Regions from separate parts of the Streptomyces sp. NPDC001922 genome, predicted to be linked through region 2. Evidence: predicted binding sites of a transcription regulator. Region 2 holds the regulator's gene; each other region holds the start of a gene.

Region 1 (4,575 bases), on a different contig from region 2:
GCTGGCGGTTCGAGGCCCTCGACCACGAACCGTCGGCGCGGGCCCCCGAATAGCCGCCCGCCGCCGAGCCGGGAGCCGTCCCCGGGCCCGTAGGGCAACGATCCCTCAGCCCCGCGCCGGCCGCCCGATCAGCATCGTCGGGGCACCGGCCGCGCGGGTGAGGAACACCGTGGCCGCGTTCGGCCCCTGCGGTTTGACCTTCCGGCGCAGCTCCTCCGGCTCGACGGCCGAGCCGCGCTTCTTCACCGTCAGTTTCCCCACCTCGCGCTCCCGCAGCAGCGCCTTCAGCTTCTTGAGGTTGAAGGGCAGCGCGTCGGTGATCTCGTACGCGGTGGCCCACGGGGTCGGGTGGAGTTCGTCCGCCGTCACATAGGCGATGGTCGGGTCGATCAGCCGCCCGTCCACGCCGGCCGCCGCGTCCGCCACCAGATGGGCGCGGATCACCGCCCCGTCCGGTTCGTACAGCCAGCGTCCGACCGGACCCGGCGCCGGGTCCGGCAGCCCGGCTCCGGTGAGGGTGTGCGGGCCGGGGAGCAGCGTGGCGCGGCGGGCGCCCGGCGCGGTGCCGAACCAGAACACCGCCTCCTTCACGTCGCCGCCGTCCGAGATCCACTCGGCCTCCGTGTCGTCGGGCACCGCGTCGTGCGGGACGCCCGGGGCGATCTTCAGGGCGGCGTACGGGGTGCTGCGGGCGGCACCGACCGCCCAGGACAGCGGCGGGGAGTAGGCCTCCGGGTCGAAGATCCGCCCCCGGCCGCCCCGCCGGGCCGGGTCGGCGAACACCGCGTCGTACCCGGAGGTGTCCACCTCCGTGACGTCCGCGCAGCGCACCTCGATCCGGTCCGCCAGGCCCAGCGCCTCGGCGTTGGCCCGGGCCACCGCGCAGGTCAGCGGGTCCCGGTCGACGGCGAGGACCTCGACGCCGGCCCGCGCGAGGGCGATGGCGTCGCCGCCGATGCCGCAGCAGAGGTCGGCCAGCCGCCGGACGCCGAGCGCCGCGAACCGTTCGGCCCGGTACCGGGCGACGGAGGTGCGGGTGGCCTGCTCCACGCCGTTCGGGGTGAAGAACATGACGGCCGCGTCCTCGGCACCGAACTTCGCCGCCGCCCGCTGCCGCAGCCGGGCCTGTCCCAGTGCCGCGGACACCAGGTCGGCGGGGTGGTCGCGGCGCAGCCGGGTCGCGGTCGCCAGTTCCTGGGCGGGGTCGTAGTCGCGCAGGTCCGCGAGGAGCGCCCGGCCCTCGTCGGTGAGCAGGGCGGCGAAGGAGTCGAGGGCGTTCACCGGTCAATTGTGGGCCAAGCGGGGGACCGTCCGGGCACCACGGTCTGTCGCGCCGCCGCGGGGCCGACTCCCTGGCAGGATGCGGCGCCATGCAACTAGTACGACAAAATGAAAAAAACACTCACGAGCGTCGATTCCGGTCCACCACCTGTGCCGCGGTCCTGCTCCTGGTCGGCGTGGTCGGCGGAGCCTGCGCACAGCCTCCCGATCGCACCGCACCACTGCCCGGACCCGACCCCGGACCGGGACGGTCGGCGCCGGGCGGAACCGCCGCCGCGCACGGCCCCGAAGCCGCCTCGCGCGGCGCGGGGCGCCCCGGCCCGGCGCCCGCCGCCGACCGCCGTCCGGTCCCGCGCACGGCCGGGCGTCCGGCCCCCGCGGCGGCCCCGGACCTCCCCCGCGACCTGGCGATCTACGCCGAGAGCAGGCTGAACGCCCGGTCCGTCCGGCTGCGCGCCGCCCAGCGCTGGGGCCTGCTCCGCCCGCCGGTCGCTGCGCCCGCCCCGCCCGTCCGCAAGGCGCGGCCGGCCACGCCGCGCTCCCTCTCGATGGGGTCCGGCCTCCCCCCGGTGTTCACCCGTGTGCCCACCTCCGACCGCGTGGTCTTCCTCACCATCGACGACGGCGGCCACAAGGACCCGGAGCTGATCCGGATGCTCCGCGAACTGGACGTGCCGGTGAGCGCCTTCCTCAGCGACTACGTCGTGCGCGACGACTACGGCTACTTCCGGAAGCTCCAGCGGCTCGGCGTCTCCCTGCACAACCACACGCTCACCCACCCCGACCTGACGGAGCTGTCCTTCGAGGACCAGTACAAGGAGATCTGCCGCCAGCAGCGGAACCTGGAACGGGAGTTCGGCGTGCGGCCGCGGCTGTTCCGCCCGCCGTACGGCAACTACGACCGGGAGACGCTGCTCGCCGCCAAGTCCTGCGGCGTCCGCAGCGTGCCGCTCTGGACCCAGGAGGCGTTCGCCGACCGCATCGACTTCGCCGACACCCGGGGCCGGCTGCACCCGGGCGACATCATCCTCACGCACTTCCGCGGCCGCGGGGAATGGGGCGGGACCATGGCCGACATGGTCCGCGAGGTGCTGCGCACCGCCACTGCCCAGGGCTTCGCGGTGGCCAGGCTGGAGGACTACATCTGAGGGCCCCGGCGTCCGCGCGCCCGACGGCGGCGGGTTCGCAGCGCGAACGGCAGCCGGACGCCCGGCCCGGGGTGCGCGGCCCCGTCCTGACACTCCGGCTCCGCGCCGGAAACCGGGCGTCCCGGCACCACGCCGGGCCCGGCGGCCGAGCGTTGCCCCCCACCGCTCTGACCAGCAACAAGCCCGCCCACGGAAGGCCGGGCCGACAGCGGAGGACCGTGCCCGGCCCGCCTGTACCGGTGGGGCGCCCGGAGGTTCGTTGGCACTCTAGTTGACTGAGTGCTAACGCCGTCATAGTCTCAGCTTTGGCACTCTCCACTACGGAGTGCCAGCTACACAGCGACGGGCAGGTCCGGCACCCGCGACGACGGATCTACCAGGTCGCCACCTCAGACAGTTAACCCCGTGAGATCTCCGAAGGGGGAGGTCGGATCGTGACGACCGCCAGCACCAAGGTTGCCATCAAGCCGCTCGAGGACCGCATTGTGGTCCAGCCGCTGGACGCCGAGCAGACCACGGCTTCCGGCCTGGTCATTCCGGACACTGCCAAGGAGAAGCCCCAGGAGGGCGTCGTCCTGGCCGTGGGCCCGGGCCGCTTCGAGGACGGCAAGCGCCTTCCGCTCGACGTTTCCGTAGGCGACGTCGTGCTGTACAGCAAGTACGGCGGCACCGAGGTGAAGTACAGCGGCGAGGAGTACCTCGTCCTCTCGGCTCGCGACGTTCTCGCGATCGTCGAGAAGTAATTCACCCACTGTTTTTGATCTGCGCCCCGGAACCCGTGTCTCAACAACCGGGCGTCCGGGGCGCAGTTCGTTGAGAGGACATACGCAACCATGGCGAAGATCCTGAAGTTCGACGAGGACGCCCGTCGCGCCCTCGAGCGTGGCGTCAACAAGCTTGCCGACACCGTGAAGGTGACGATCGGCCCCAAGGGCCGCAACGTCGTCATCGACAAGAAGTTCGGCGCGCCGACCATCACCAACGACGGTGTGACCATCGCCCGCGAGGTCGAGGTCGAGGACCCGTACGAGAACCTCGGCGCCCAGCTCGTCAAGGAGGTGGCGACCAAGACCAACGACATCGCGGGTGACGGCACCACCACCGCGACCGTGCTGGCCCAGGCGCTGGTCCGCGAGGGTCTGCGCAACGTCGCCGCCGGCGCCTCCCCGGCCGCCCTGAAGAAGGGCATCGACGCCGCGGTCAAGGCCGTCTCGGACGACCTGCTCGCCATCGCGCGCCCGATCGACGAGAAGTCCGACATCGCCGCCGTCGCCGGTCTGTCCGCCCAGGACAAGCAGGTCGGCGAGCTCATCGCCGAGGCGATGGACAAGGTCGGCAAGGACGGTGTCATCACCGTCGAGGAGTCCAACACCTTCGGCCTGGAGCTCGACTTCACCGAGGGCATGGCCTTCGACAAGGGCTACCTGTCCCCGTACTTCGTCACCGACCAGGAGCGTATGGAGGCCGTCCTCGACGACCCGTACATCCTGATCCACCAGGGCAAGATCTCCTCGATCCAGGACCTGCTGCCGCTGCTGGAGAAGGTCATCCAGGCCGGCGGCTCCAAGCCGATGCTGATCATCGCCGAGGACGTCGACGGCGAGGCGCTCTCCACCCTCGTGGTCAACAAGATCCGCGGCACCTTCAACGCCGTCGCGGTGAAGGCCCCGGGCTTCGGCGACCGCCGCAAGGCCATGCTCGGCGACATCGCCACCCTCACGGGCGGCACCGTCGTCGCCGAGGAGGTCGGCCTCAAGCTCGACCAGGTCGGCCTGGACGTGCTCGGCTCCGCCCGCCGCGTGACCATCACCAAGGACGACACCACGATCGTCGACGGTGCCGGCAAGGCGGAGGACGTGCAGGGCCGCGTCTCCCAGATCAAGGCCGAGATCGACGCCACCGACTCCGACTGGGACCGCGAGAAGCTCCAGGAGCGCCTCGCGAAGCTCGCCGGTGGCGTCTGCGTCATCAAGGTCGGCGCCGCGACCGAGGTCGAGCTCAAGGAGAAGAAGCACCGTCTGGAGGACGCCATCTCCGCGACCCGCGCCGCGGTCGAGGAGGGCATCGTCTCCGGTGGTGGCTCCGCTCTGGTCCACGCCGCCAAGGTGCTCGAGGGCAGCCTGGGCAAGGAGGGCGACGAGGCCAC
Region 2 (4,575 bases):
GCCGCCCGCCTCGGACACGGCGGCCACGAGCTCGGGGCAGGACGCGCCACCGGCCATGGGGGCCTGCACGATCGGGTACCGGGAGAGGTCGGTGAGCGCGGAGGGCATGACCACATGGTGTCACGCCCGCCGGGCCCGGCACGGCCGGACCCCGGAGCCGGCGTCCGGCGCGCGCCACCCGGCCGGAAGGACGGCCGGGGACACGGGTGTTGCCTGCCGGGGCTGCCGGCGGGGCGTCCGCGGCCCGGCGGTCGGAACCACCGGGCCGGCGTGGCCTCAGCGGCCGTTGAAGGCGTCCTTCAGCCGGGAGAACAGCCCCTGCTGTCCGGGCTGGAAGTGGCCGGAGGGCCGCTCCTCGCCGCGCAGCTTGGCGAGCTGCCGCAGCAGGTCCTCCTGCTGCGGGTCGAGCTTGGACGGCGTCAGCACCTCGACGTGCACGATCAGGTCGCCGCGTCCGCCGCCCCGCAGGTGGGTGACGCCGCGCTGGTGCAGCGGGATCGACTGGCCGGACTGGGTGCCGGGCCGGATGTCGACCTCCTCCAGCCCGTCGAGCGTCTCCAGCGGGCACTTGGTGCCCAGCGCCGCCGCCGTCATCGGAATGGTGACGGTGCAGTGCAGGTCGTCGCCGCGCCGCTGGAAGACCGGGTGCGGCAGCTCGTGGATCTCGACGTAGAGGTCGCCGGCGGGCCCGCCTCCGGGGCCGACCTCGCCCTCGCCCGCGAGCTGGATCCGGGTGCCGTTGTCCACACCGGCCGGGATCTTGACGGTGAGGCTGCGCCGCGAGCGGATGCGTCCGTCGCCCGCGCACTCCGGGCAGGGGGTCGGCACGACGGTGCCGAAGCCCTGACACTGCGGACACGGCCGCGAGGTCATGACCTGGCCCAGGAAGGACCGCGTCACCTGCGACACCTCGCCGCGGCCGCGGCACATGTCACAGGTCTGCGCCGAGGTGCCCGGCGCCGCGCCCTCGCCGGTGCACGTGGTGCACACGATCGCGGTGTCGACCTGTATGTCCTTGGTGGTGCCGAAGGCCGACTCGTCCAGCTCGACGTCGAGCCGGATCATCGCGTCCTGGCCGCGCCGGGTGCGGGACCGCGGCCCGCGCTGCGAGGCGGTGCCGAAGAACGCGTCCATGATGTCGGAGAAGTTGCCGAAGCCCGCGCCGCCGAAGCCGCCCGCGCCACCGCCTCCGCCGGCCTGCGAGAGCGGGTCCCCGCCGAGGTCGTAGACCTGCTTCTTCTGCGGGTCCGAGAGCACCTCGTAAGCGGCGTTGATCTCCTTGAACCGCTCCTGGGTCTTCGGGTCCGGATTGACGTCCGGGTGCAGTTCGCGAGCCAGGCGCCGGAACGCCTTCTTGATCTCGTCCTGCCCTGCGTCGCGGCGCACGCCCAGTACGGCGTAGTAGTCCGTGGCCACTTTTACGACTCCGCCAGGATCTGTCCGACGTAACGTGCCACTGCGCGTACCGCTCCCATCGTTCCGGGGTAGTCCATGCGGGTCGGTCCGACCACGCCGAGTTTGGCGACTGCCTCGTCGCCCGAACCGTAGCCGACCGCGACGACCGATGTGGACGTCAGCCCCTCGTGGGCATTCTCATGCCCGATTCGTACGGTCATGCCGGAGTCCTTGGCCTCGCCGAGCAGCTTGAGGAGCACCACCTGCTCCTCGAGAGCCTCCAGCACCGGCCGGATGGTCAGCGGGAAGTCGTGTCCGAAGCGGGTCAGATTGGCGGTACCGCCGATCATCAGCCGCTCCTCGGTCTCCTCGACCAGCGTCTCCAGAAGAGTCGCCAGGACGGCGGAGACCGTGCCCCGGTCCTCCGTCTCGAAGGACTCCGGAAGATCCTGCACCAACTGCGGCACATCCGCGAACCGGCGGCCCACGACGCGGCTGTTGAGCCGGGCCCGGAGGTCCGCCATCGAGGTCTCGCCGAACGGCGCCGGGCAGTCCACCAGGCGCTGTTCGACCCGCCCGGTGTCCGTGATCAGCACCAGCATGATCCGGGCCGGGGCGAGGGAGAGCAGTTCCACATGCCGGACGGTCGACCGCGTCAGCGACGGGTACTGGACCACCGCGACCTGCCGGGTGAGCTGCGCGAGCAGCCGGACCGTGCGGCCCACGACGTCGTCCAGGTCGACCGCGCCGTCCAGGAAGTTCTGGATGGCCCGGCGCTCCGGCGAGGACAGCGGCTTCACGCCCGCCAGCCGGTCCACGAAGAGCCGGTAGCCCTTGTCGGTGGGGATACGGCCGGCGCTGGTGTGCGGCTGGGCGATGTAGCCCTCGTCCTCCAGCACCGCCATGTCGTTGCGCACGGTGGCCGGGGACACGCCGAGGCCGTGCCGCTCGGTGAGCGCCTTGGAACCGACCGGCTCCTCGGTGCCCACGTAGTCCTGGACGATGGCGCGCAGCACTTCGAGTCTGCGTTCACTGAGCATGCGCACACCTCCAGTGGTGGTTCCGTGGGCCTCTGCCTGGCACTCGCTGTATCTGAGTGCCAGCTTCCCCCGCCTCAGTGTACGGCGGGGTGGTGTGAACCGGGCAAGGGCCGTCACCGCCGGTGTTGGCCGGACGGCGGGTCACCGTACCGCTCCGCCGTAGCCTCGTCGCATGGATCACACAACGGAAGAGCCGCGTTGGGAGATGCTCGCGCCGGGGGTCGAACGGCGCAGACTGCCCGTCTGGGACATGACCGCCGGGGTGGTGCACGGCCCGGACGCGGTGCTGATGGTGGAGGCCGGTTCGAGTCTGCGCGAAGGCGCGGAACTGGCCCGCCAGGCAGCGGGGTCGGCGGGCCGGAGGGTGACACATCTCGCACTCACCCACCCGCACTTCGACCATGTGCTCGGGATGGACGCCTTCCCCGGGGCGGAGGTGTACGCCGCCGTCGGCATGGACCGGCTACTGACCTCGCACCGGGAGCGGGAGGCCCTGCGTGCCGACGCGGTGCGGCAGGGGGTGGAGCCCGCCGCCGCCGCGGAGGCCACGGAGCGGCTGGCGGCGCCGCACCACCTGATCAGCGGCGAGATGACGATCGCACTCGGCGGCGGCCGGGAGGCGGTGCTGGTGAACGTCGGCCCCGGCCACACCGGACACGACCTGGCGGTGCTGGTACCGGGCACCGGCGGGGCCCCGAGCGTGCTGTTCTGCGGCGACCTGGTGGAGGAGTCGGGCGAACCGCAGGCCGGGCCGGACGCCGTACCGGCCCAGTGGCCCGCGGCCCTGGACCGCCTGCTGGACCTGGGCGGCGAGGACGCGCTGTACGTCCCCGGCCACGGCGCGGTGGTGAATGCCCGTTTCGTCCGGGAGCAGCGGGACGAGCTGGCGGCCCGTTTCGGCGTGTCGTAGTCACGACCAGCCGTTTCTTCCTACTGTCGGGCGATGCGCAGCAGAGAGTACGGGCCGGACCTCACCCCGCCGTGGAAGAAGCAGCAGCCCGCCCCGGAGGTTCCGGCCGAGCCCGGCCTGGTGGTCGAGGAGGTGTCGACCGGCTTCTGCGGCGCGGTGATCCGCTGTGAGAAGACGGCGGAGGGACCAACGGTCACGCTGGAGGACCGGTTCGGCAAGCACCGGGTCTTCCCGATGGTGCCGCGCGGCTTCCTGGAGGAGGGGCGCGTCGTCACCCTGGTGCGCCCGTCGCACACGGCGCCCGCCCGCACCGGCCGCACTGCCTCCGGCTCGATCGCCGTCCCCGGAGCGCGTGCCCGGGTCGCACACGCCGGGCGCATCTACGTCGAGGGGCGGCACGACGCGGAGCTCGTGGAGCGGGTCTGGGGCGACGACCTGCGGATCGAGGGCGTGGTCGTGGAGTATCTGGAGGGGGTCGACGACCTTCCGGCGGTGGTCCGGGACTTCTCCCCCGGTCCGGACGCCCGGCTCGGCGTCCTCGTCGACCATCTGGTGCCCGGCTCCAAGGAGTCGCGGATCGCCGAACAGGTCACCGACGCCCACAGCCTGGTCGTGGGACACCCCTACATCGACATCTGGGAGGCGGTGAAGCCCGCGTCCGTGGGCATCCCCGGCTGGCCGTCGGTCCCGCGCGGGCAGGACTGGAAGACCGGGGTGTGCCGGGCGCTGGGCTGGCCGGAGAACACCGGGGCGGCCTGGCGGGAGCGCGTCCTCGCCTCCGTGAACAGCTACAAGGATCTGGAGCCGGCGCTGCTGGGCCGGGTCGAGGAGCTGATCGACTTCGTCACCGCGCCGTGAGGGGTGCCGGCCCTGTGCCCGCGCTCCTCGTGCATGGACCCCTGAGTCCCGTCAGAGGCCGGTGGGGCGCGCGGGCCCCGGGGAGCCGGCCGGCCCGGTGAACCCGGCGGCGCCCCCGGAGCCCGCGGGTTCCGCCCAGCCGGGGACGCCGGGCGGGCGCGACACCGCGAAGAGCATCGCCGCCAGGGCGACGCCCTCCCGCGGGGCCTCCGCCGCCCCGCCGCGGGACGGTGAGGGCGGCCGGGAGGGCTCTCGGGAACCCCTCATGTCACTCACAACACAGGATGCTCCGTGCCCTCAGGAATCACTGCACCGCGAGGGGCCCGGGCGGCGGGCCGGTGCCGTCCGGGGCGCCGTCCGTGCGCGGGCGCG
Region 3 (4,575 bases), on a different contig from region 2:
CCACGATCCTGCGTACGTACACCGGCGGCCGGTCCGAGGTGCCCGCCGAGGGCGCGACTCTCGGCGAGGTGCTCGCGGACCTGGAGAAGAACCACCAGGGCATCGGTGCCCGGGTGCTCGACGACACCGGCAAGCTGCGTCGATTCGTGAATGTCTATGTGAATGACGACGACGTGCGTTTCAGCGAGGGCCTGGAGACGGCCACGCCGGACGGTGCGGGTGTATCGATCATTCCGGCGGTCGCCGGCGGCTGCTGAACCATAAACGCAAGAACCTTGCGTAATAGGAATGGCCCCTTCCGTAAGAGAAACGGAGGGGGCCATTCTGTGTGGTTGATCGCGGTACAGTTGAGCGATCCCCCACCGGCCGCTCTGCCGAACGCATATGAGAACGCGACAAGATGTGCCCGAAGTGTGCGTGCGATTTGTCGCGTTGATGCCCGTTTGTCTGACCCAACTTGTCCTGACTTCACGGTGATTCAGGGGATAGCTCCCTGCGGCCCTGCTCAGAATTCTCGTCCGTTTGACCTGTTGCAGAGGGCATCTGTGCGGATACATTCAGCCGCGGTCGACGCGTTACGGCGCACACCTCCTACCTGTCGGGAGGTGAGGTCTGACCCGGGTCCGCGGAGTGCGGTCCTGTGCAAGGGCCAGTAATAGGGGAGTTAGGGATGGCTCAGGGCACCGTCAAGTGGTTCAACGCGGAGAAGGGCTACGGCTTCATCGCGGTCGACGGTGGTGCGGACGTCTTCGTGCACTACAGCGCGATTCAGATGGACGGCTACCGCACCCTCGAGGAGGGCCAGCGGGTCGAGTTCGAGATCTCGCAGGGCCAGAAGGGGCCGCAGGCGGACATGGTCCGTGTAGCCGGCTGATACGCGCCGACTGACTGCAGCGCAGGGCCCGCTTCCCCCCGGGGAGCGGGCCCGCTTCTGTTCCGACCTCCGCGTCGGGTGCGGCGCGTCGGCGGGCGGGCTCGCGTCTCGACGGGCTTGGGGGTCTCTCATCCGTCGCCCGACCGCCGGCCCTCAGGGAAGCCCTGCGGGCGTTGTCCCACCTGTCGCCCGACCGCCACCCCTCATGGAGCCCCTTCGGGGTGCTCGCTCCCACCTGTCGCCCGGCCGCCACCCCTCATGGAGCCCCTTCGGGGTGCTCGCTCCCACCTGTCGCCCGGCCGCCACCCCCCATGGAGCCCCTTCCGGGGTGCTCGCTCCCACCTGTCGCCCGACCGCCACCCCCCATGGAAGCCCTATAGGCGCTTGCACTCGAGGGGGTCGAGTGCTAATCATTGGCGTTAGCACTCTGACGTTGAGAGTGACAGAAGGACCGGGTCGGTGAGGCCCGCAGGCCGGGTGGGACAAGGAAACCACCAGGTGTGCAGGCCGTCCGTCGCGGGCGCCAGCGCGGTCCGGAGCAATCCGCCCCTTGCACCCTGTGCCAGGGACCCCCGACGTCCGGGAGGACCACTTCACATGGCCAAGATCATCGCGTTCGACGAGGAAGCGCGGCGCGGCCTCGAGCGCGGGATGAACCAGCTCGCCGACGCCGTCAAGGTGACCCTCGGCCCCAAGGGCCGGAACGTCGTCCTCGAGAAGAAGTGGGGCGCCCCCACGATCACCAACGATGGTGTCTCCATCGCCAAGGAGATCGAGCTCGAGGACGCGTACGAGAAGATCGGCGCCGAGCTGGTCAAGGAGGTCGCGAAGAAGACGGACGACGTCGCCGGTGACGGCACGACGACCGCGACCGTCCTCGCCCAGGCGCTGGTCCGCGAGGGCCTCCGCAACGTTGCCGCGGGCGCCAACCCGATGGCCCTCAAGCGCGGCATCGAGAAGGCCGTCGAGGCCGTCTCCGCCCAGCTGCTCGAGCAGGCCAAGGACGTGGAGACCAAGGAGCAGATCGCTTCGACCGCCTCCATCTCCGCCGCCGACACCCAGATCGGCGAGCTCATCGCCGAGGCGATGGACAAGGTCGGCAAGGAAGGCGTCATCACCGTCGAGGAGTCGCAGACCTTCGGGCTCGAGCTCGAGCTCACCGAGGGCATGCGCTTCGACAAGGGCTACATCTCCGCCTACTTCGCCACCGACATGGAGCGTATGGAGGCGTCGCTCGACGACCCGTACATCCTGATCGTCAACTCCAAGATCTCCGCGGTGAAGGACCTCCTTCCGCTGCTGGAGAAGGTCATGCAGTCCGGCAAGCCGCTGCTGATCATCGCGGAGGACGTCGAGGGCGAGGCGCTGTCCACCCTGGTCGTCAACAAGATCCGTGGCACCTTCAAGTCCGTTGCCGTCAAGGCCCCGGGCTTCGGTGACCGCCGCAAGGCCATGCTCGGCGACATCGCCATCCTCACCGGTGGCACCGTCATCTCCGAGGAGGTCGGCCTCAAGCTGGAGAACGCCGGTCTCGACCTGCTGGGCCGCGCCCGCAAGGTCGTCATCACCAAGGACGAGACCACCATCGTCGACGGTGCCGGTGACAGCGAGCAGGTCCAGGGCCGCGTGAACCAGATCCGCGCCGAGATCGAGAACTCGGACTCGGACTACGACCGCGAGAAGCTCCAGGAGCGCCTCGCGAAGCTGGCCGGCGGCGTGGCCGTCATCAAGGCCGGTGCCGCGACCGAGGTCGAGCTCAAGGAGCGCAAGCACCGCATCGAGGACGCGGTGCGCAACGCCAAGGCCGCCGTCGAGGAGGGCATCGTCGCCGGTGGTGGCGTGGCCCTGCTGCAGACCGTCTCCGTGTTCGAGAAGCTCGAGCTCGAGGGCGACGAGGCCACCGGTGCGCAGGCCGTCAAGCTCGCGCTCGAGGCCCCGCTGAAGCAGATCGCGGTCAACGCCGGTCTCGAGGGCGGCGTCGTCGTGGAGAAGGTGCGCAACCTGACCCCGGGTCACGGCCTCAACGCCGCGACCGGCGAGTACGTCGACCTGGTCGCCGAGGGCATCATCGACCCGGCCAAGGTCACGCGCTCCGCGCTGCAGAACGCCGCCTCCATCGCGGCGCTCTTCCTCACCACCGAGGCCGTCATCGCCGACAAGCCGGAGAAGGCCGCCGCGGCCGCTCCGGGCGGCATGCCGGGCGGTGACATGGACTTCTGATCCGTCTCGACGGATCGGCTGTTCACAGCTGTACGGACCGAGGGCGGCACCCATCGCGGGTGCCGCCCTCGGGCGTTTCCCGGGGAGCTTCCGGGGAGTTCTCGGAGGGGCCGTCGGGACGTGCGGTCTCCGGGAGGGGCCGGGCTCCGACAGCTCACATGGGCTTCGGGGCGATGACCGCGAAGGCCGCCGACTGCGGGTCGGCGACGACGGCCATCCGGCCGGCCACCATGTCGAACGGCGCCTTGAGCACCGTGCCTCCGGCGGCGGACAGCTTGGACACCGTCGCGTCCACGTCCTCCACCGAGAAGTAGGCGAGCCAGTGCGAGGGCGTGCCGGACGGCATCCGGTCGCTCAGCGGCTGGAGCCCGCCGACGGTACGTCCCTGGGCGGAGATCGCGTAATAGCTCTCCGCGCCTTCCATCTGTGTGGTCTCGATGCCGAGGGCGCTGGAGAGGAAGGCGGTGGACGCCTGGACGTCGCTGGTGTTGAGCTCGTTCCAGATCAGCGAGCCCGGCTCGTTGACGATGGCCGCTCCGAAGAACTCCTTCGGCTCCCAGACGCCGAAGACGGCTCCCGTCGGGTCGGCCGCGACGAGCATGCGGCCCAGGTCCATCACGTCCATGGTGGGGACCATGACATTGCCGCCGCCGGAGCCGATGGCCCGCTCGGTGGCTTCGGCGTCGGACGAGGCGATGTAGGTGGTCCACACCGGGGGCGGCGCGGGCTGGTCGCCCATGGCCTGTGCGGACATGATCCCGGCGACCGGATTCCCGCGCAGGGTGCAGACGGCGTACCCGCCGGTCTCGGCCGGGCCGACCTCTCCGGCCCAGCCGAACAACTCGCCGTAGAAGTCCAGCGCGGCCTGCTGGTCGGGGACCACGAGATCGATCCAGCACGGGGTGCCGGGCTGGTACGGGGCGGTGACTTCGGACATCGGTGCCTCCTGGTAGAGACCGGTCGCCCCGGGGCGGCCGGTGGGCAAGCAGCCCCCTCGGCCACCCTCCCTACGCACGGCCCGGGACGCCACTCGGCACGCCGCCGGGGCGTCGGCGCGAACCCGGGCGGAGGCGGAGGCAGGGGCACATCGGACCGGCCTCAATGGCCACACCGATGCGCGGGGCGCGTCTCCTGTGCCGTGCCGTTGACGAACGCCCCGGGCGCGGCCGTCCCGACCAGGGGCACCGACGCCGATGGTGTTCCGCCACGCCGACTCCAAGGTCTTCCGCACAGCCTGGTCGAAAGCGGAATCCCGGCCCGTGCCCGACTCTGCATCACGGTGACCGAGATGCGAATGGCCCCTCAGGCGCGACAGCTCCTTGGCGGGAGCATGAGCGATGCGGGCTGCCGCCGGAAACTGCGTAAGCTAAAAGCTTTCCGGCAGATCGTCCACAATGCTCTTCCTGATGCCTCGGGGCGCGACAACCACAGAGAAGTTCTTCTTTCCGGGCGAGGGGGCTGTGGTGACCGAGCCGCGCTGT

The links. The regulator HrcA, encoded in region 2, represses chaperone genes, less so after heat shock. The targets are predictions, from matches to a motif close to TTNGCACTCNGNNNNNCNGAGTGCNAA.
Region 1: groES (co-chaperone GroES) is a predicted target of HrcA. The motif match lies at 2,689-2,715, and genes of this name have one in related genera.
Region 3: groL (chaperonin GroEL) is a predicted target of HrcA. The motif match lies at 1,258-1,284, and genes of this name have one in related genera.

The regions. Positions count from the first base shown of each region.
Region 1 covers NZ_JBIASV010000005.1:253,293-257,867, forward strand. Annotated here, with positions in the region: gene ACFYYR_RS11085 (hypothetical protein) at 1-53, shown strand, start outside; gene ACFYYR_RS11090 (methyltransferase domain-containing protein) at 106-1,281, opposite strand; gene ACFYYR_RS11095 (polysaccharide deacetylase family protein) at 1,371-2,429, shown strand; gene groES (co-chaperone GroES) at 2,864-3,172, shown strand; gene groL (chaperonin GroEL) at 3,263-4,575, shown strand, end outside.
Region 2 covers NZ_JBIASV010000001.1:476,555-481,129, forward strand. Annotated here, with positions in the region: gene ACFYYR_RS02015 (nitronate monooxygenase) at 1-108, opposite strand, end outside; gene dnaJ (molecular chaperone DnaJ) at 277-1,416, opposite strand; gene hrcA (heat-inducible transcriptional repressor HrcA) at 1,419-2,435, opposite strand; gene ACFYYR_RS02030 (MBL fold metallo-hydrolase) at 2,608-3,345, shown strand; gene ACFYYR_RS02035 (DUF3097 domain-containing protein) at 3,379-4,203, shown strand; gene ACFYYR_RS02040 (hypothetical protein) at 4,255-4,470, opposite strand.
Region 3 covers NZ_JBIASV010000008.1:148,207-152,781, forward strand. Annotated here, with positions in the region: gene ACFYYR_RS16525 (MoaD/ThiS family protein) at 1-257, shown strand, start outside; gene ACFYYR_RS16530 (cold-shock protein) at 671-874, shown strand; gene groL (chaperonin GroEL) at 1,472-3,094, shown strand; gene ACFYYR_RS16540 (VOC family protein) at 3,249-4,031, opposite strand; gene ACFYYR_RS16545 (hypothetical protein) at 4,461-4,575, opposite strand, start outside.